Regions from separate parts of the Dyadobacter sp. HNCC25DJ186 genome, predicted to be linked through region 2. Evidence: riboswitches for the same ligand, from Rfam matches in the RefSeq annotation. Region 2 holds a riboswitch; the other holds the start of a gene.
What was found. A riboswitch is a leader RNA that binds a small molecule or an ion and turns the genes downstream of it on or off. The one in region 2 is predicted to bind S-adenosylmethionine.
Positions count from the first base shown of each region.

Region 1 (9,960 bases), on a different contig from region 2:
CATTCCGGGTTATATGGACATCATCGCGCATACCGATGGCGGCATTTTATTTCTCACCTATTTCTTCGGCGTGCTTTGGGGAATCGGCGGTTTGACTTATGGTTTGGGTGTCCGTTATCTGGGGGTATCGCTCGGTAGTTCAATTATCCTCGGACTTTGTTCCGTTTTCGGTGCACTGATTCCGTCGGTATATTATTTATTTGAACCAACGCCGGGAAAGGATTCCATCAAAGATTTGATTACCAGCGATTGGGGACAAATGGTTTTGTTGGGACTGCTTGTCTGCGTGATTGGAATTATCATTTGCGGGAAAGCTGGTGCCATGAAAGACAACGACCTGAAAAAAAGTGGTATTGTTTCTGATGGCAATACTGAATTCAAGATCGGTTTAGGGCTAACCGTTTCCATTATTTCAGGTATTTTGAGTGCTTGTTTTGCGTTTGGTATTGATGCCGGAAAAGTAATGGCAGACGAAGCGAACGCGATTTGGCAGGCGTCAAATCCTGGCCAGGGAAATTTTCTTTTTCAAAATAATGTAACCTATATTATTATCCTTTTAGGCGGTTTAACGACAAATTTTATCTGGTGTATGTTGCTGAATGCGCGCAATAAGACGTTCAGTAATTATACGGATAAAAGTACGCCGCTCCTGTCAAACTACATCTTTTCAGCCCTTGCCGGCACGACCTGGTTTTTGCAATTTTTCTTTTATGGAATGGGTGAAAGCAAATTAGGTAATGGGGCAAGTTCCTGGATTCTGCATATGGCATTTATCATTTTGATTGCAAATACCTGGGGCCTTGTCCTGAAAGAATGGAAAGGGGTTACTAAGAAAACGTTAAATACAATCATTGCAGGAATTTTGGTTATCGTATTATCGGTATTAATTGTAGGATACGGAAATTACCTGCATGAGTAATGTTTGTTAATAAAATTACAGAAGAAAATGGATTGGCCGGGACGTACCTTTGGGTATAATCCGGCCATTTTTGCAAATTATTGCCGATGATTCTGGTTGACCAATATTCGTAAATATAAGATCGTCTTTTCAGGTATAATTTTAGTGCATAATACTTATGTAAACGAACCAAAATGCTGAATCGCTATGAGAATGAAATTTGAAAGGTATATCAGTCTGTTTTGTCTGACATCCATATTAATTCTTGGAGCATCCTCCTTATTTGCTCAGAAAAAGGCACGGCCAACAAGTTTCGAAAAACATGTGGTCACAACCGACTTTATTGCGGAGGGAGCTGCTATCGGGGATGTCAACAAAGATGGGAAAAAGGATATTCTTTCCGGTGCTTTCTGGTTCGAAGCACCTAAATGGACCAAGCATGAAATTATGCCTCCAAAAACTTTTTCATGGAAAGACGGTTACAGCGATTCATTTTTAGATTTTAGCGCTGATGTAAACCAGGATGGTTGGGTTGATCTGATACGTATTGACATTGCCGCAAAACCTGCGGTATGGTATGAAAATCCTAAGGGAAAACCGGGGCACTGGATTGCCCGGCAGATTTATCCGTCTATCGGAAATGAATCTCCTATGTTTGTTGATATTGACGGCGATGGACGTCTGGATTTGCTGGCGAATGCTCCTGAGAGCAAACAAGTAATATGGTTGAGCCAACCCGGAAAAAAAGGAAGTTATGAATGGGAGAAGCATATAATTAGCAGTGACCCGGAACTTGCAACGCACATGTATACGCACGGGCTTGGCTATGGTGATATCAACGGAGACGGCAAATCGGATGTGCTTGTAAAAAATGGCTGGTGGGAAGGATCGGGAAATCCCAAAACCCGGGACTGGAAATTTCATCCCGCCAATCTGAGCCAGGATTGTGCACAAATGTATGTTTACGATGTTAATAAGGATGGTTTAAATGATGTGCTTAGCTCGTCAGCGCACAATTACGGCGTTTGGTGGCATGAACAGGGAAAAGACGAGCAGGGAAATACAACATGGACGGAACATGAAATTGGCAGAGAGTTTTCTCAATCGCATGGTTTGGGATTCAAGGATATGAACGGGGATGGAGTTCCGGACCTGATAACAGGAAAGCGCTGGTATGCCCACAATGGTGGTGACCCGGGTGCTCAGGATGCGTCACTTACCTACTGGTATGAATTAAAACCAGGTAAAAATCCAACATGGATTGCGCATCAGATTGACACGGAAGCTGGGGCTGGATTGCATGTTGAAGTTGAGGATATGAATAAGGATGGCTTACCTGACATCATTGTTGGAAATAAAAAGGGTGTTCATTATTTTGAGAATCGAAGTACAAAATAATTTTAAATTGTCGCCAGTTACGCACTTTCAATTCCATATTCATGAAATTCGGTATTAATACCTATCTGTTTTCCTCTCCATTTACAAACGAGAGTGTGAGTTTTTTTCCAAAGTTTAAAGAATGGGGTTTTGATTTTGTAGAAATTGCAGTTGAAGATCCGGCGAATATCGATCCGGTTATGATCAAAAAAGCATTGGACGATAACGGACTCGAATGCCGATCCGTTTGTGCTGCCACCGGCCCTGGCCGCGACTTGCGTGGAAACCGGAAGGAGCAGGTTGTTTCCCTGGAATACATTAAAAAGTTGATTGATATAGCACCGGTTTTAGGAAGTTCTCTCGTTGCCGGCCCGATTTACTCAGCGGTGGGAAGAGCAGAACTGGTAACCGAAGATGAGCATAGAAAACAATGGCTCACCGTTGTAAAACATTTAAAAACGCTCTGTGACGAAGCTGAAAAACAACAGGTTAAATTGGCAATCGAGCCATTAAACCGCTATGAAACAGATTTTATTAATACCTGTGAGCAGGCAATGAACCTTATTAAAGATGTCGACTCTGCTTCGCTTTATGTCCATCTTGATTCCTTCCACATGAATCTTGAAGAAAAAGATCCGGCGCTGGCAATCCTGAGAGCTGGAAAAAAACTGGCACTTCTTCACGCATCCGGCAGCGACCGGGGGACTCCTGGCGGAGACCAGATCAATTGGGAAAGAATATTTGTTGCGCTCGATAAAATCGATTATCTGGGCGATATCGTCATAGAATCTTTTACACCAGATGTAAAAATCATCGCTAAGGCAGCATCCATCTGGCGCAAAATCGAACCGTCCAAAGAGTCGATCGCGACCGAAGGTTTAAAATTTCTCAAATCATTAAACTTATAATTTTTTTACCATCTAAGACATATTTGCTAACCTACGATTATACTGCAATACATAGGTTAGCTTATATGTCTTACATGGTAGAGGTAAAAAAAACTTCGCAACTATTTTTTAGAAACATATCAATGCAAAATCTTCTGTTGTAGCATCGTTTCTCCCGAATCCTAAATTGTTAAAAATTTTTAAGAAAATATTTGCACAGCAATTTTTTATACCACAACTTTGTCTATCGAAATAGTAGATTTATAAAGAACGAAGGGAGAGGTTAGGCTCAATGATCTTCTGGCAACCTATGACTCATAAGGTGCCCCAACCTAATTCTAATAATAAATCTTTAGAATCCACTGAATTAGAATAGTACCCAGCAGTTTGCAACAGATTTTTCTTGTTGGAAGAAAACAGACTGGCACAGGGTTTAATTATTTCATATTTGTCTAGTTAGATGGTAGAGAATATATATTAATGATTTAGATAAAATTTAGCTGTATGAAAATCAATCGTTTATTATTAATCCTGGCGTTATCAGTTTTGTATTCAGCAGTATCTGTTAAATCTCAGGCGCAAAATACCCAGGTGAAGGAAGGGATTTGGCGGGGCGTTTTTACAGTTGGCGCATTGGACGTTCCCTTTAATTTTGAAGTAAAAAAAAGGCAGGGCGACGAGCTCGTTGTCACGGCCGTCAACGGAGACAGACGTGATGATTTCAGTGCAAAATACATCACTCCGGATTCTCTTCTGGTTACGCTCAATACTTTCGAAGCCGGACTTTTTGCCAAAATAGAAAAGGACGGAAGTTTAACCGGTGCTCACAGAAGTCTGGTACCTGGTGCTGGCCGGGTAATTCCTTTTAGAGCGCAGGCGGGGCAGGCCTACCGTTTTGTCGAACCGGGAAAAGAGATAAAACCAACAGCTGATATTAGCGGAAAATGGCTCATAAAAATTCAAGGTGATAAGCCGACGGCTGACCGTGTAGCTGTTTTTGAGCAGAAGGGAAATAATTTGAACGGTATCATTCTTTCAATCACGGGTGACAGCCGCGAGTTGCAGGGTAATGTTCAGGGCGATGAATTTGTACTTTCCGGATTTACCGGATCCGGTCCTTCTTATGTAAAAGGAAAAATCATTGACGGAAAAACAATTGAAGGAGCGATTGGAGCAGGCGCTACACCGACGAAATTCAGCGGTATCAAAGATGACAATGCAGCACTTGCTGACGCCTACGCACTGACTTTTCTGAAGCCGGGTTACGATAAACTGGACTTTACATTTCCGGATCTGAGTGGAAATCAGGTTTCGCTGCGTGATGAAAAATACAAGGGAAAAGTGGTGATTATTGAATTGCTTGGAACCTGGTGTCCGAATTGTATCGATCAGGTTCAGTTTATGGCACCCTGGTATAAAGAAAAAAAACACCTTGGCGTTGAGGTCATCGGTCTGGCTTTTGAAGCAAAAGACGATCTTGAATTCGCTAAAAAGACGTTGACGAAATTAAAAAACCGCTACGATATTCAGTACGATTTGCTTTTTGCAGGTAAAGCAGACAAAGAGGTTGTTGCACAAAAACTGGTCGCTTTGAAAGAATTTTTAGCTTTCCCGACGACGATCATTGTGGGTCGTGACGGTAAGGTAAAAGAAATTCACACCGGATTTTCGGGAAAAGGAACCGGCCAGTTTTATGATGACTATGTGAAAAAATGGAATGCAGATCTTGCCAAACTTATTGCTGAGCCTCTTCCTTGAAAAATACTCAAGTTAAAATCTTCAAACTAAAAACCTTACTATGGAAATTTACTGTGATAGCGCTGCGACAACCGCCGTTGATCCTGAGGTAATTGAAACACTACTGCCTTATTTGACAACAAATTTTGGAAATCCTTCGTCAAGTCACTGGGCTGGCCGGAAAGTCAGGGAAGTGATAGATCAGTCGCGCCAGAAAATAGCAAAGTTGCTGAATGTGACGCCCGAAGAAATATTTTTTGTTTCCGGCGCAACGGAGGGCAACAACCTGGCTTTGTCAGAATCGATTAGAGAATATGGTTTGACCCACGCAATTACCAGTAAAATTGAACACAAAGCTGTTTTAGAACCGCTTCTCAAACATAAAAGAGAAGGTGATATTGAGATCAGTTATGTCAAGTTGGACAAAAAGGGAAACGTTGATCTTGAACATCTGGAAAGGTTGTTAGCTGCCAATCCCCAATCATTGATCAGTTTAATGCACGGAAATAATGAGATAGGAAATCTTACTGACATCCAGGCGATAAGCAGATTGGCAAAAAAATATAATGCTGCTTTTCATACAGACACGACCCAGACAATCGGGAAGGTCCAACTAAACCTTAATGAATATCCGGTCGATTTTTTGGTAGGATCTGCCCATAAGTTTCACGGACCAAAAGGGGTAGGGTTCGTTTATATTAATAAAAGGCATAAGTTAAAACCCCGGATTCTGGGTGGCGGTCAGGAAAACGGACAAAGAGGCGGAACTGAAAATGTTATCGGCATAGTGGGTTTGGCAAATGCACTTGAAATTGCTTACCGCGATTTTGACTTGATTAATAAAAAAACCTTGACTTTAAAAAGACGTTTTATCTCCGAACTTGAAAACAGCGGGATTGAGAATATTGGCTACAACGGCGAAAGCAGATCGGAAACTAAAAGTCTTGGCGCAATTGTAAATGTATCATTTCCCTGTCTTCAATCAGGCAGTCTTGTCAGTAAGCTGGATCAGTTCGGTATCGCAGTGTCCGGCGGAAGTGCCTGTTCAAACCTGGGAAATGGCGGGTCGCATGTGATAAGAGCAATTAATAACGAAGCAGATAAGGAAAATGTGCGTTTTTCTTTCAGCAAATTTAATATGGCTGAGGAGATTGATCGTATCGTGCAGACCATCGTGGGTATCTACAATGCAGACTTGATACGTTCTGAGCCAAAAGTTTTACAGGAATCCTTTACCTGGATTCACTAATTGAGAATTATTTATCTTACAACAGTACCCAAATAATATGAAAAAAAATCTAGTTTATTTATTCCTGATCATCTTTGTCGGGCAAATAAATAGTGCCTTCGCTCAAAATATCCCGGTGACCGGAACGGTTACATCGCAGACAGATAAGGAGGCTTTGCCTGGCGTTTCTATTTTAGTGAAAGGAACTTCCCGAGGGACGACGACAAATGTAGAAGGAGCTTATAGTATCGAAACGGAAGTAGGCTCAACACTTATTTTTTCTTTTATAGGTTTAAAAACGACAGAAGTTGTGGTGCCTGCAAATGGAAAACTGGACGTCGTTCTTGAAAACGATAATACGATTTTGCAGGAAGTGGTGGTGACAGCTTTGGGTATCGCCAAAGAAAAAAAATCGCTGGGATATGCGGTTCAGGAATTAAAAACAAAAGATTTGGCGGAGGCGAGAGAAGGAAACCTGGTGAATGCATTGGCCGGAAAAATTGCCGGTGTGAATATTACAAGCAGCCAGGGAGGAATGGGTTCGTCAAGAATTGTCATACGTGGGGAAACATCGATTGCGGGAAACAATCAACCGTTATTCGTAGTAGATGGAATTCCTGTTGACAACTCACAATTAGGCGCAGGAGCAAACGGATCACGCGACTTTGCGAATGCCATTGCCGATATCAATCCCGATAATATTGAATCCATCAGTGTTTTGAAAGGCCCAAATGCAGCTGCATTATACGGATCACGCGCCTCAAATGGCGTTATTCTGATAAAAACAAAATCAGGGAAGTCTACTCAGAAAGGGGTGGGCGTAATGTTAAATATTGGTTACACACTTGACAAGCTGCTTGTTTTGCCAGAATATCAAAATGTTTTTGGACAAGGAACCGGAGGACAGTTTTCCTATAAAGATGGAAAAGGTGGCGGAATTAATGATGCTACTGACGAAAGCTGGGGACCTAAAATGGATGGTCGCCTGATACCACAATTTTTCTCAAATGGTGAGGCGGTACCTTTTGTTGCGCATCCCGACAATGTCAAAAATTTCTTTGAAACCGGACATACAAGAACAACAGGCATATCGGTTTCCGGATCAAATGAAAAACTTGATTATCGGTTTTCCTTCAACAATAGCAAGCAAACCGGTGTTATTCCCAACACGGATATTTCGAAAAACGCTTTTGGGGTTAACACAACATACCGGCTTAACGACAAACTTACTTTAACAACAAGTGCGAATTTTGTTCGCACAGGTTCTGACAACTTGCCGGGAACTTCCGGACGAGGAAGTAGTGTGATGCTTCAATTTTTATGGTTTGGCCGTCAGGTTGATACCGAATTGTTGAAAGATTATAACAAAGGCGGATTCGATTACAACTGGAACCACAGCTATTACAGCAATCCTTATTTGCTTCAATACGAAAATACAGTGCAGCAGCGTCGTGACAGATTTTTTGGTAATGTGAACCTGAACTACAAAATCACGGACTGGCTGACCGCAACGGTTCGTACTGGAAATGACTATTACACCGACCGGCGAAAATTCAAAGTAGCATACGGTACTAACGGAACGCCATTCGGTTCGTATACAGAGGATGGTTATGCTGTTAACGAGAACAATACAGATTTTAACTTCAATGTGCACAAAGCCATCGGAGCTGATTTTGAAGTTGACTGGTTAGTCGGCGGAAGCTTTCGATATAATTTTAACGAACAGAATTACCAGCAGGCACCAAAGCTGGCGGTTAGTAACTTATACACTTTAAATAACTCGCGCGATCCGTTGGTTTCGTACAATGTCTTGCGTAAACAAAAAGTTTACAGCGGATTTTCTTCGGCTCAGATCGGTTTCAGAAATTATGCTTTCCTGAACCTTACAGCCAGAAATGACTGGTCGTCGACACTTCCGGCTGGCAACAATTCATATTTCTATCCGTCGGTTAATGCAAGTTTGGTATTGACGGATGCATTTAATATCAAAAGCAACGTACTGACATTTGCGAAAATCCGGGGTGGCTGGGCGGAAGTTGGAAAGGATACCGACCCTTATCAGCTGATCAATACGTATCCATTTAACCAGCCTTATGGAAGCAACCCTTTATTGACAGTTTCAGATGTGCTTTTAAACTCAAATCTGAAACCGGAAATAACACGGTCCACAGAAGTAGGTTTGGATCTGGCTTTGTTCAAAAACAGAGCTCGTCTTGACTTCAGTTACTACAATACGGATAGTTACAACCAGATCCTTAAAGCGGATGTAAGTCCGACAACTGGTTACAAACAAAAACTTTTAAACGCTGGACATATCAACAACCGCGGTTTTGAAGCAATGTTGAACATCAAACCTATTGAAACTGCTTCGGGCTTTAGATGGGATGTAGGAATCAATTTTTCCAAAAATGTAAGCAAAGTTATTTCGCTTGATGACGAAGGATTTTTGAATGACTATAAATTGGGATCCAATGGTTCGGCAACTGTTTATGCAAGTAAGGGCTTAGGTTATGGAGCTATTTTTGGAACGGCTTACACAAGAGATGCCACCGGAAATATTGTTATAGGCGCAAACGGATTACCGGTTCGAGATGCAAACCTGAAAGTTTTAGGACATTATACGCCAAAGTGGCTGGGCGGAATTACAAACTCTTTTTCATTCAAAGGGTTTAATCTGAGCGTCTTAATTGATACAAAACAAGGCGGCTCAATTTATTCTGCTACGAATGCTACCGGAAAATATACGGGTGTTTTGGTTCAGACACTGGAAGGACGTGACGCTGCTCATGGCGGCCTCACCTATTATTATCCTGGCAATAACAAATCGGGCGCGGCTGTTCAATTGGCCACGGGCGGAAGTGCGCCCGCGGGTGAGGTGGTATATGACGATGGGATTATTGCAAATGGTGTGACTGCGGATGGAAAACCAAATGCTAAAATTGTTTCTGCTGAACGTTATTACAAAAGTGTTTACAGTAACAGTGCCGGTATCAACGAAGCCAGCGTGTTAGACGCTTCTTTCATTAAATTAAGGGAAGTGAAACTTAGTTATGCTTTCCCGCAAAAGTGGGTTGGGAAATACAGTTTGCAGAATGTAGTGCTTTCTGTATATGGTCGTAACCTGGCATTTTTGCAGAAAAAAGCCGATAATATTGATCCGGAAACTGCCTTTAACACGGGCAACAGCGGGCAAGGTTTAGAGTCATTGCAATTGCCGACAACCAGTTCTTACGGATTTAATTTGTCAATCGGGTTTTAATTGCAGAAGTCACAATTCCATTTTTAATTACAGAAATAATGAATCATAAAAATATAATTTTCAGAAGCGTTCTTACTTTGGCTCTTGCAGGATTCCTCGGTGCTTGCCAGGATGATCTTGAAGAAGTGAATAATAATCCAAACGAAGCAGTAATTGCCCAGCCGGAATATTTGCTGGCAAATGCGATTAAATCCAACGCGGATATAATTCTGGGTTCTGATGCTTCAATGGAAACCACAACCTTGTATGTGCAGCATTGGGCGAAAATCCAGTATACAGATCCTGATAAATACACGGCCAGCGTCTCCAATATCCAGAATGTCTGGACGAACTTTTACTCGCTTGGACTTACTGATTTTGATAAGGTTATCAAGTTGGGTGAAGAATCCGGAGATGTAAATTATCAGGCAGTGGGTCTGATCTTGAAATCCTGGTCTTTTCAACTACTTACAGATCTATATGGTGACATTCCGTACAGTCAGGCAGTTAAGATTGACCAGTTTCTAACACCAAAATATGACGCGCAAAAAGATGTTTATCTGGGTTTGCTGAATGATTTGAAGAAAGCCAGCGA
Region 1 covers NZ_JBXHAS010000015.1:37,929-47,888, forward strand. The annotation lists gene rhaT (L-rhamnose/proton symporter RhaT) at 1-919, shown strand, start outside; gene AC1XUO_RS27465 (FG-GAP repeat domain-containing protein) at 1,106-2,296, shown strand; gene AC1XUO_RS27470 (sugar phosphate isomerase/epimerase family protein) at 2,338-3,183, shown strand; SAM riboswitch class I at 3,421-3,513, shown strand; gene AC1XUO_RS27475 (peroxiredoxin family protein) at 3,667-4,920, shown strand; gene AC1XUO_RS27480 (cysteine desulfurase family protein) at 4,961-6,148, shown strand; gene AC1XUO_RS27485 (SusC/RagA family TonB-linked outer membrane protein) at 6,186-9,386, shown strand; gene AC1XUO_RS27490 (SusD/RagB family nutrient-binding outer membrane lipoprotein) at 9,425-9,960, shown strand, end outside.
Region 1: it holds a riboswitch for S-adenosylmethionine, as region 2 does, so the genes downstream of both, AC1XUO_RS27475 (peroxiredoxin family protein) here and AC1XUO_RS13220 (O-acetylhomoserine aminocarboxypropyltransferase/cysteine synthase family protein) in region 2, are expected to answer to the same signal.

Region 2 (9,960 bases):
ATAAAGCCACCATGCAGTGGTTCATTGATAAAAAAGTTGATTTTATCACGACCAATGAACCTGAACAATTGTTTGAGCTCTTAAAGTAATTATTATCAGTCTTATATTGATTTGCATAGGTATATTAAACACTTCTAATGAAGGGGGAAATATTTGCAAATGTGAGAATCCGGAAGACAACAAAACACAAAGAGACCTGTGAGATATTAATGACGAATTTCTAGCAGGCCTCTTTGTATAGTAACTCTATAGGTTCATCCCACCCGATGCTTCGATACGCTGAGCTGTTATCCAGCCAGCTTCTTTACTGCACAAAAATGTTACGATTCCACCAATATCTTCTGGCAAACCAACGCGGCCCAAGGCTGTGATAGAATTTATATATCCTTCCATTCCTTCATGAGAAGCGAATGCTTTCTTTGTAAAATCCGTATGGATAATGCCCGGCGCAAGCACATTTGCTGTGATTCCACGACCACCAAGTTCTTTGGCCAGATATTTTGTAAAAACTTCTATGGCACCTTTCATGGAAGCGTACGCCGCATATCCAGGTGTTGAAAAACGGGCAAGGCCAGTGGAAAGATTTACAATTCTTCCACCGTCTGCAAGAAGTGGAAGCGCTTTTTGTGTCAGGAAATAGACGCCTTTGAAGTGGGTGTTGAACAACTCGTCAAAATCTTCTTCCGTGGTGTCTTTGAATGCGGAATTCCTGTCGATTCCTGCATTATTTACAAGAAAATCGAATGTATCGCGATTCCATTTTTCTTTTAATAAGGAAGAAATTGTTTCAAAGAACTGACCGAAACTCTTTGTGTCTGCAACATCCAGCTGTATCGCTACTGCTTTCTGACCTAATCTTTCAATTTCTGAAACGACTTCATTTGCTTCGCTTTCATTGCTGCGGTATACAACAATCACGTCATTCCCTTTTTGCGCCAGGCTGAGTGCCATATTTCTACCCAGACCTCGGCTTCCTCCTGTTACTAATGCTATTTTATGCGTCGATTCCATTTGTTTTTATTTTTTGTTTGATAGAACAAAGGTATCATCAGCAGTCATCAGCTCTTTGCGGAATTCAAATCAGGAATTGCAAATTTCAAATCAAGGCTCTGAACGATTTTGGAGTAAAGCTTGTATGCTTTTTGAAAAGGTTATTAAAATGCGCAGCTTCCTCAAATCCGAGACAGTAAGCAATTTCCGAGATATTCCAGTCTGTATGTTTAAGAAGTATTTTGGCTTCCTGCACAATCCTTTCCAGGATAAGTGCCGTTGTAGTTTTGCCCGTCATTTCTTTCAGAACTTTATTGAGATAATTCACATGGATCGATAGCTGATCCGCATAATTTTTCGCTGAGCGTAATCTCAATTTCTGGTGCGGTGGTTCCAAAGGAAATTGCCTTTCCAGCAATTCCATAAATAGAGAAGAAACGCGTCGGGTCGCGTTTGTCTCGACGTGAAGCCCCGAAACAGGCTGTAATTTTTGACCGGTATGGACCAGCTCTAAGATGTAATTTCGAATCAGATCATACTTAAAAGCATAGTCAGACGCCAATTCATTCATCATTTTGCCAAATATTATTTTTACTTCTTCGATCTTTTCGGGACTGAGAAAAAAGATAGGATTGCCTCCGGGCTGGAAAACGGGGAAATCTGAAATGGGCGAACCAGCATAATTTAGCCTGAAAAAATCTTCCGAGAAAATGCAGAAGATCCCGGCCTGTTTGTCTGTCAGCGGATGATAATTGTAGGGAATTTGAGGCGTAGCAAACAATAATGCATTATCTTCAATTTCAATGATCTTATCAGCATATTCCGCAGTGCTTTTACCGATAATCAAACTGATCTTATAGTATGATCTCCGGTTGTAGGGCATTTTACCCTTGGAAGTTTCGATTAACTCCTCGGTTCTGAAAACATTAAAATGCCCAATTTCTTTCTGTATTCTCTCAGGAATCAGTAAAGAAGCATCTCTATAAAAATCCTGAACGGTGATGATTTCTGCCATAACATAAAGTTACAAAATTCAATTTTCAGGACGGCGAAGGATTGCATTTATTTCCTAACTTTATCTAAAAAAACTGGATGTTTTTGGAAAAATAAGTCAGATTTTCCAGCAGTATTTTCTTCAATAAAAAATCCTTTTGAAAAAGAGTCTAACTTCAATCCGGCTTGGGTTGCGTAACCAATGCCAAGATGATCCGCCTCGTTTTCTTCCTTGTTGTCATACTTCAGGGTAATGAAATCTGACAAATATTTCGAAATTAATCCTGGTGGAAACTCGCTGACTAAAACAGTATCCATGTCAAATATTCCTTTAAAAACGCTGCTTTTAAACAACTTCTCAGAAGCATGTCGTCCAATAACATGTCCGATCTGGTGACTTAAAATTGCGGCGATCTCGTCATTTGTTTTAAGTTTTTTATACAAACCCAATGTTAAAAATATTTGTCCGCCGGGAAGTGCGAAAGCATCTATGGTATGAGAATCAGCCAAAACGTGAAAATCAAACTGGTATGGAGATCTGGCGATATCAGAAGATGAAACCAGTTTCCTGCCTATTGTTTTGACTTTTTTATCCGCATCGCCGTGCTGATATATCCCACCAAATTGGATCGCCAGCTGCGGTGCCGACTCAATCCCTAACGTCACTTCCTGATCTGGTGTTAGGGTAATGTGCTGCTTTTCGCCGGTGACCGGATTGATCTGCGCTTTTCCTGACAAGAGAAAAAACGTCACCACTGCAATAATCGATACTGCAATGACAATCAAGATTTTGTGGCTGCGTTTGAAAGGCATTTTAAAGTAGCTTTTTATAAAAATTATTGTCAGCTCTAAGATCACTTATGTGCGGCAATTCATTTTGATCATAAAAGTAAAAAGTCCTGCGTGATCAAACACAGGACTTTTCAAAAGTTCAAATATAAAGAGCTAGCCGATTTTAGCAATCTGCAATTGTCCATTCGTTTCCTGCCAGGCGCGGATCACCTGTGTCAGCTGTTTGTATTCGATCAGAAATCCATCGTGACCATATAACGAATCAATTTCCTGAAAAACTGCGTCAGGGATATGTCTTGCCAGAAACTGCTGTTCGGTTAGCGGAAACAATAAGTCAGACTTTATGCCCAGGACCAGCGTTTTCGCTTTTACCAAACCAAGCGCATGCACAATTCCTCCCCGGTTTCTTCCGACATTATGAGAATCCATAATTTTGGAAAGAATCCAGTAAGAATAGGCGTTAAATCTTTTCACAAATTTATCACCCTGATATTGCTGATAAGATGATGCACGGAAATCATCGATCTGGTCAGGATTGTCGCGGGCCTGGGTGAAATTGTAGGTATCGTAATTTCGGTAAGAAAGCAGAGCCATCGAACGTGCCGCACGCATCCCCATTTTACCCGAATCTTCGGTATTATCATGCCAGGTCTGATCTGCCTCGATTGCCATCCGCTGTGATTCATTGAAAGCTACGCCCCATGGAGAATGCAACGCATTGGATGCGATCAGAATAAGTTCCTCGAACAGATCCGGTACTTCAACAGCCCATTCCAGAGCTTGCTGTCCGCCCAAAGATCCGCCGATGCACATCTTTATCTTATTGATATTCAGTTCCTGACGAAGAATTTCCAATGTTCCGACAACGTCTTTTACAGTAATTGTTGGAAAGTCTCGAAAATAAGGTTTTTGTGTTATTGGATTAATGGAAAGCGGTCCTGTTGAACCATACGCCGACCCAAGGACATTCACACAGATAATAAAATCCTTTTCTGAATTGAAATATTTACCTTCTCCAACCAAGCCATCCCACCATTCAGCGGCATTGGAGTTTCCGGTTAATGCATGACATATCCAGACAATATTATCATCTTCCGGATTTCGGGTACCGTAGGTGGTGTACGATAATTCAAAACCAGGCAGTTCACGTCCCAACTCTAATGGATAAGCGTAGGGATATCTAAAAATCTTTTGTTCCGCTTGCATACGTGCCAGAGCACAAAGTTTAAATTCTACAACTATTTAAAAGTTGTGAAGTGAATTTCAACCATTCACTTCATAACAAATTCACTACTTCACAGCCTCGAAAGCCTGCTGAAGATCTGCTTTTATATCATCGATATGTTCAATTCCAACGGACAACCGGAGTAATCCCGGAGCAACACCTGCACTTACCTGCGCCGTCTCGGAAAGCTGCGAGTGGGTAGTACTTGCCGGATGAATGATCAAAGTTTTCGAGTCGCCAACGTTAGCCAGATGGCTCGTCAGTTTCACGGAGTTCACAAAACGATCTGCTGCTTCTTTTCCTGCTTTTAGTTTAAAAGACAGAACAGAACCGGCACCTCTTGTCAAATATTTGTCAGCAAGCGCCTTGTATTTGTTGCTTGCCAGACCAGGATAATTTACATATTCCACATCATCGTGTGCTTCCAGCCAGCTCGCGACGGCCAGTGCGTTTTCGCTCTGACGCTCGACACGCAAAGTCAATGTTTCCAATCCCTGTAATAACAGGAATGAGTTGAACGGACTTTGAGACGGACCCCAGTCACGCAAACCTTCAACACGTGCGCGGATGATAAACTGAATATTCCCAAACGGACCATTTTTACCAAAAACATCATTAAAAACTAATCCGTGATAACTTCCCGATGGTTCTGTAAACTGAGGATATTTTCCATTTCCCCAGTCAAAAGTTCCGGCATCGACGATAACGCCGCCCATAGTCGTACCATGTCCGCCGATCCATTTTGTAGCCGATTCCACAACAATATGAGCGCCCCATTTGATAGGCTGGCAAATTGCTCCGCCCGCACCAAAAGTATTGTCCACAATAATTGGCAGGTCATATTTTGCCGCCAGTGCAGAAAAAGCTTCAAAATCCGGAATGCTGTAACTTGGGTTACCAATCGTTTCCAGATAAATCGCTTTTGTTTTGTCGTCAATCAATTTTTCAAAACTTGAAACATCATCGCCGTCAGCAAAACGCGCCTCAACACCGATGCCTTTGAACGAATTTTTAAATTGGTTGTAACTTCCTCCATACAAAAACGAAGTCGTTACGAAATTGTCACCGACTGTTGTAATATTATTGATGGCAAGAAATTGTGCTGCATGACCGGATGCAACACCCAAAGCTCCCACGCCACCTTCCAGCGCTGCAAGTCTTTTTTCAAAAACATCGGTCGTCGGATTCATGATCCGGGTATAGATATTACCAAATTCCTTCAGCGCAAAAAGATTCGCCCCATGCTCAGAGCTATCGAAAGTATACGAAGTCGTTTGATAAATAGGAACAGCACGTGAATGTGTTACCGGATCAGGCTCCTGACCTGCATGAAGTTGTAATGTTTCGAACTGATAAGCTGTGTTTGACATAACTGTTTGTAAGGATTATTTGTGCGGCAAATATTTCGTAATGGCAAAATTCAGTAGAAACCGACATCGTTCTGATGGTAAAACGGCATACGGAAATCGTGTTGAAAAGCATTTGCTGATCAAAACCAGATATGAGGATAAAGCCCTCCGGCTAGCGGAATTTTCTTGTAATAAGTTCATGCGCGTTTGATTTTATATCTCCTAAAACAGCTTAGGTGGGAATTAGCACCTTTCTCCGACGCAGGAGTAGGTTGCCAGAGGTTCGTAGAGCCCATTCTCTCGCCTCTTCTTTATAAATCAACCGCTGAAAAGTGAAAGCGAATTGACTTGATGTTGCAATAATAAGCCCGGAAGCGCGGAAAAACAAATATCCCGCAGAAAATTTGATGTAAACGAAAATTCAAAATTTCGTTATGCCCAAGTTTTAAGTGTTTCAAAAACTTTAACTTCCGACGTTCGTCGCTTTATTATATCTTTGTCCAAAGTATCTGTTTATGGCCATACATTATCGTTTCGACAAAGAAAAATCTTCCAGAAAACCTGGGATTACTCCGCTGAAAGAAGCGATTGATCAAATGCTTGACCGTTACAAGCTCAGAAGCAGGTTTGACCAGTCTTATGTTGTGGCACATTGGGATAAAATCATGGGATCGGCCATCGCTTCCAGAACAAAGAATATTTACATTAAAGACCGGATCCTCTTTCTTCAGATCGAATCTGCGCCTTTACGAAACGAACTTGTTCGTGCAAAATCCAAGATCATCGAACTGATTAACCGGGAAATGAAATCGGACCTTGTCGAAGATGTTGTGTTCATCTAATATCAAACCAGCAAATCTGCTAACAGCCCATCGTCACTGCCTAATTATTTTATGTCCACCATCCAAATTCCGCCGTTTTTACAACCAGGTGATAAAATAGGGATTGTTGCACCCGCCAGTTGTATCCGCTATGAAGATTTACTGCCGGGAATCAGTCTTCTCGAAGATCAATGGAAATTAAAAGTTGTTGAAGGAAAAACTTTAAAATCTTCCTTCAATCAGTTTTCCGCCAGTGACGCAGACCGGCTCGAAGACTTGCAAATGATGCTTGACGATCCATCCATCAAAGCAGTTATTGCAGCACGTGGCGGATATGGTTGTTCTCGGATTATTGATAAAATTGATTTTGCCAATTTCCTGAAGTCTCCAAAATGGATTGTCGGTTTTAGTGATCTCACCGTCGTACTTTCTCAGTTATATCAGTTGGGTTATGCCGGAATTCATGCGCCTATGGTAAAATCCATGACATTGGAAGGTGCCGAAAAAGCCGCGGAATCTTTGCGGCAAATATTATTCGGCGAACTTCCGGGATATTCTGTCACACCTCATGCCTTTAATACAACGGGCAGTGCTGTGGCCGAAATGGTTGGTGGCAATCTTTGTTTGCTTGCGCACATGATCGGCTCGGAAATAGAAATTGATACCGAAGGAAAGATTCTGTTTATTGAAGATGTAAACGAATATCTCTACAATCTTGACCGTTTGATGATCCAGATGAAAAGGGCTGGGAAGTTAAGTCATCTGGCAGGTTTGATCGTTGGACAATTTACTGACATGCGCGACAATTCAAATCCTTCGTTCGGAAAAACTGCCTACGAGATTATCAAGGAGCATATTGCAGAATTCGAATATCCGGTTTCCTTCGATTTTCCTGTTGGCCATATAGCCGATAACCGGGCGATTGGAGTCGGACTGAATGCTTATCTGGATGTGAATAAAGATGGCGTGGAGCTGCACTTTTTATCTTCCGCGCCTACGATTATATAAAACAGAAACTAATAAAATGGACACTTTCCAAAATAAAGTAGTTTGGATAACCGGAGCATCATCAGGAATCGGAGAAGCGATTGCCATGGCATTTGCCAAAGAAGGAGCAAAACTGGTTTTGACAGCAAGAAGAAAAGAAGAACTGGAACGTGTTAAAGTTAGGACAGGTTTGCCAGATTCATCGGTTATGATTCTTCCTCTGGATGTAACAGAATTTGAGAGAGCAAATGAAGCTGCGGGACAAATTATTGCAAAATTTCAGCGTATTGATATCATGGTTCACAACGCGGGTGTGAGTCAGCGCTCTTATATCAAGGATACTGATCTGGAAGTTTATAAAAAGCTGATGGATGTCAATTTTTACAGTACCGTTGCTTTAACAAAGGCCGTTCTTCCGCATATGATCAAACAGCAGAGCGGCCATTTTATTATTATCAGCAGCGTAGCGGGCAAAATAGGAACCATTATGCGCTCTGGTTATAACGCGTCAAAACACGCTTTGCATGGTTTCTACGACTCTCTGCGTGCGGAAAGCTATAATGACAACATAAAGGTAACGACTGTTTGTCCCGGTTATATCAAGACAAATGTTTCCGTAAACGCGTTGGATGAGACAGGCGGGAAATTCGGAAAAATGGACAGCAATCAGGAAAACGGTATCGCCCCGGAAGAATGCGCCAGACAGATTCTGAATGCTGTGAAAAAAGATAAGAAGGAAATTTATATTGGTGGTTTTAAAGAAGTTGCAGCGATTTATTTGAAGCGTTTTTTGCCGGATTTGTTGTTTGATCAGGTGAGGAAGAATGTGCCGGAATGAGTTTTAATGGTTAATGATTAAGGGTTAATGGTTAAGGATGTGGCACGTTCCGTACTTGTTTGCGTCTTCGCGAAAATTAGCAAATAATATTTTTAAAATATTATAGCCCGTCAATTAACCATTATTCTTGCTTTTTTTGATGATTGATGTTAGCAGTTTAATTATTTCGACTGAGTCAGCGTTGATGCTTTCGAATTGCTCCTTTGTCAGATATTCAGTTTCGAGCAATAATTTTAACCAATAAATTGTCTCGTTGATTTCTTTTTGCGCAATTCCCATTTTGTGGCGAAAATCGGGTTTGGTCTCAGCATGTTCAGCCTCCCTAACCATTGCACCAACGCTTGTCCCGCTTCTTAATAATTGCTTTGATAAAACATACTCCTTTTTATGAAAGGACAGGTACTGATAAAGTCTGACAATTCGAACAGCAAGGGCAAAGCTCTTTTCTTTTACAATGTTTTCTCTCATTTTAGTGTGTGCAAGGTGTAGTGTACTCGTGAAATAGAAGTGACCAACAATTTCTCCTATTCCACTAACCTAGGTGCATTATGGCTTCCAAATTAACAAAATCATTAACAATTAACCCTTAACAATTAACCATTAAAATCACTTCTTCTCCATATAATCAACCGCCAACCTACTCAGCGAACGAACGCCCAATACCATTCCACTGTCATCAATAAAAAAATCAGGGGTATGGTGAGCGGCGGCAGTTAGTGGATCTTTCCCTTTTGGCATTCCACCGAGGAAGAAGAAAAAACCTGGTACTTTTTGCTGGTAGTATGAAAAATCCTCGGCACCGGTTACGGCTGGTATTAATTTTACATTTTCTTTTCCCGCCACATTTTGCAGTGTTCCGATCATTTTTTCGGTTAAAGGGACATCATTAAAAGTTACCGGATAAAGTGTGTTGATATCAACATCCGCTTTTGCTCCGGCACTTTCGGCAATATTCGTAGCAATTTCGGTTACACGCTTATGCACTTGTGCATGCATATCCTCGTCGAAGGTGCGGATCGTCCCGATCATCTTCACTTGTTCCGGAATAATATTCTGACGGATTCCGCCATTGATTGCGCCAATCGTTACCACAGCAGGTGCTTTTGTAATGTCAAGATTCCGGCTGACGATGGTTTGTAACCCCATCACAATTTGTGAAGAAGTTACAATTGGGTCAACGCCTGACCATGGATACGCACCATGCGTTTGTTTTCCTTTTACATCAATAGTAAAAAAGTCGACCGCGGCCATGGTAGCTCCCGGTTTGTAAGATATTTTCCCAACTTCTGTTTGCGAATTAATATGCAAACCAAAAATCGCATCTACTTTCGGGTTTTCCAATACGCCTTCTTCCACCATCAATTTAGCCCCGCCTTCTTCACCTTCCGGCGCTCCTTCTTCTGCCGGCTGAAAAATAAACTTCACAGTTCCTTTCAAATCACCCTTTATCGAAGACAAAACTTCTGCAACACCCATCAAAATTGCGATATGCGTATCGTGGCCGCAGGCGTGCATAACGCCCACTTTTTGTCCGTTATAGTCCGTTGTTACCGTTGACTTGAATGACAGATCTCCACGTTCCGTAACCGGCAAACCATCCATATCTGCACGAAGCGCGACGACAGGGCCGGGTTTCCCACCTTTTAATAAACCAACCACACCCGTTTTGGCAACGCCTGTTTGTACCTCAATACCCAGACTTTTCAAATGATTCGCAATTTTTTCAGCCGTTTTGAACTCCCGGTTACCAAGCTCAGGGTTCTGATGAAAATCCCGTCTCCATTCGACAATTTTAGTTTCAAGTGACTGCGCTTTTTGATCTATTTTGGCAGAAAGAGCGGATTGCGCAAAAACGAAAGCAGGAGAAAATCCAAGCGATAGTATCAGGAAAAGTCGTTTTTTCATAAAGTGATTGGCGTAAGGTTTTAAAAGACTTTACCAAAATAGTGAAATAAACCACTGGTT
Region 2 covers NZ_JBXHAS010000003.1:793,101-803,060, forward strand. The annotation lists gene AC1XUO_RS13195 (glycerophosphodiester phosphodiesterase) at 1-89, shown strand, start outside; gene AC1XUO_RS13200 (SDR family NAD(P)-dependent oxidoreductase) at 247-1,011, opposite strand; gene AC1XUO_RS13205 (helix-turn-helix domain-containing protein) at 1,097-2,005, opposite strand; gene AC1XUO_RS13210 (M48 family metalloprotease) at 2,053-2,796, opposite strand; gene AC1XUO_RS13215 (homoserine O-acetyltransferase family protein) at 2,929-3,981, opposite strand; gene AC1XUO_RS13220 (O-acetylhomoserine aminocarboxypropyltransferase/cysteine synthase family protein) at 4,066-5,370, opposite strand; SAM riboswitch class I at 5,560-5,669, opposite strand; gene AC1XUO_RS13225 (DciA family protein) at 5,871-6,191, shown strand; gene AC1XUO_RS13230 (S66 peptidase family protein) at 6,243-7,178, shown strand; gene AC1XUO_RS13235 (SDR family oxidoreductase) at 7,195-7,995, shown strand; gene AC1XUO_RS13240 (four helix bundle protein) at 8,110-8,463, opposite strand; gene AC1XUO_RS13245 (amidohydrolase) at 8,602-9,900, opposite strand.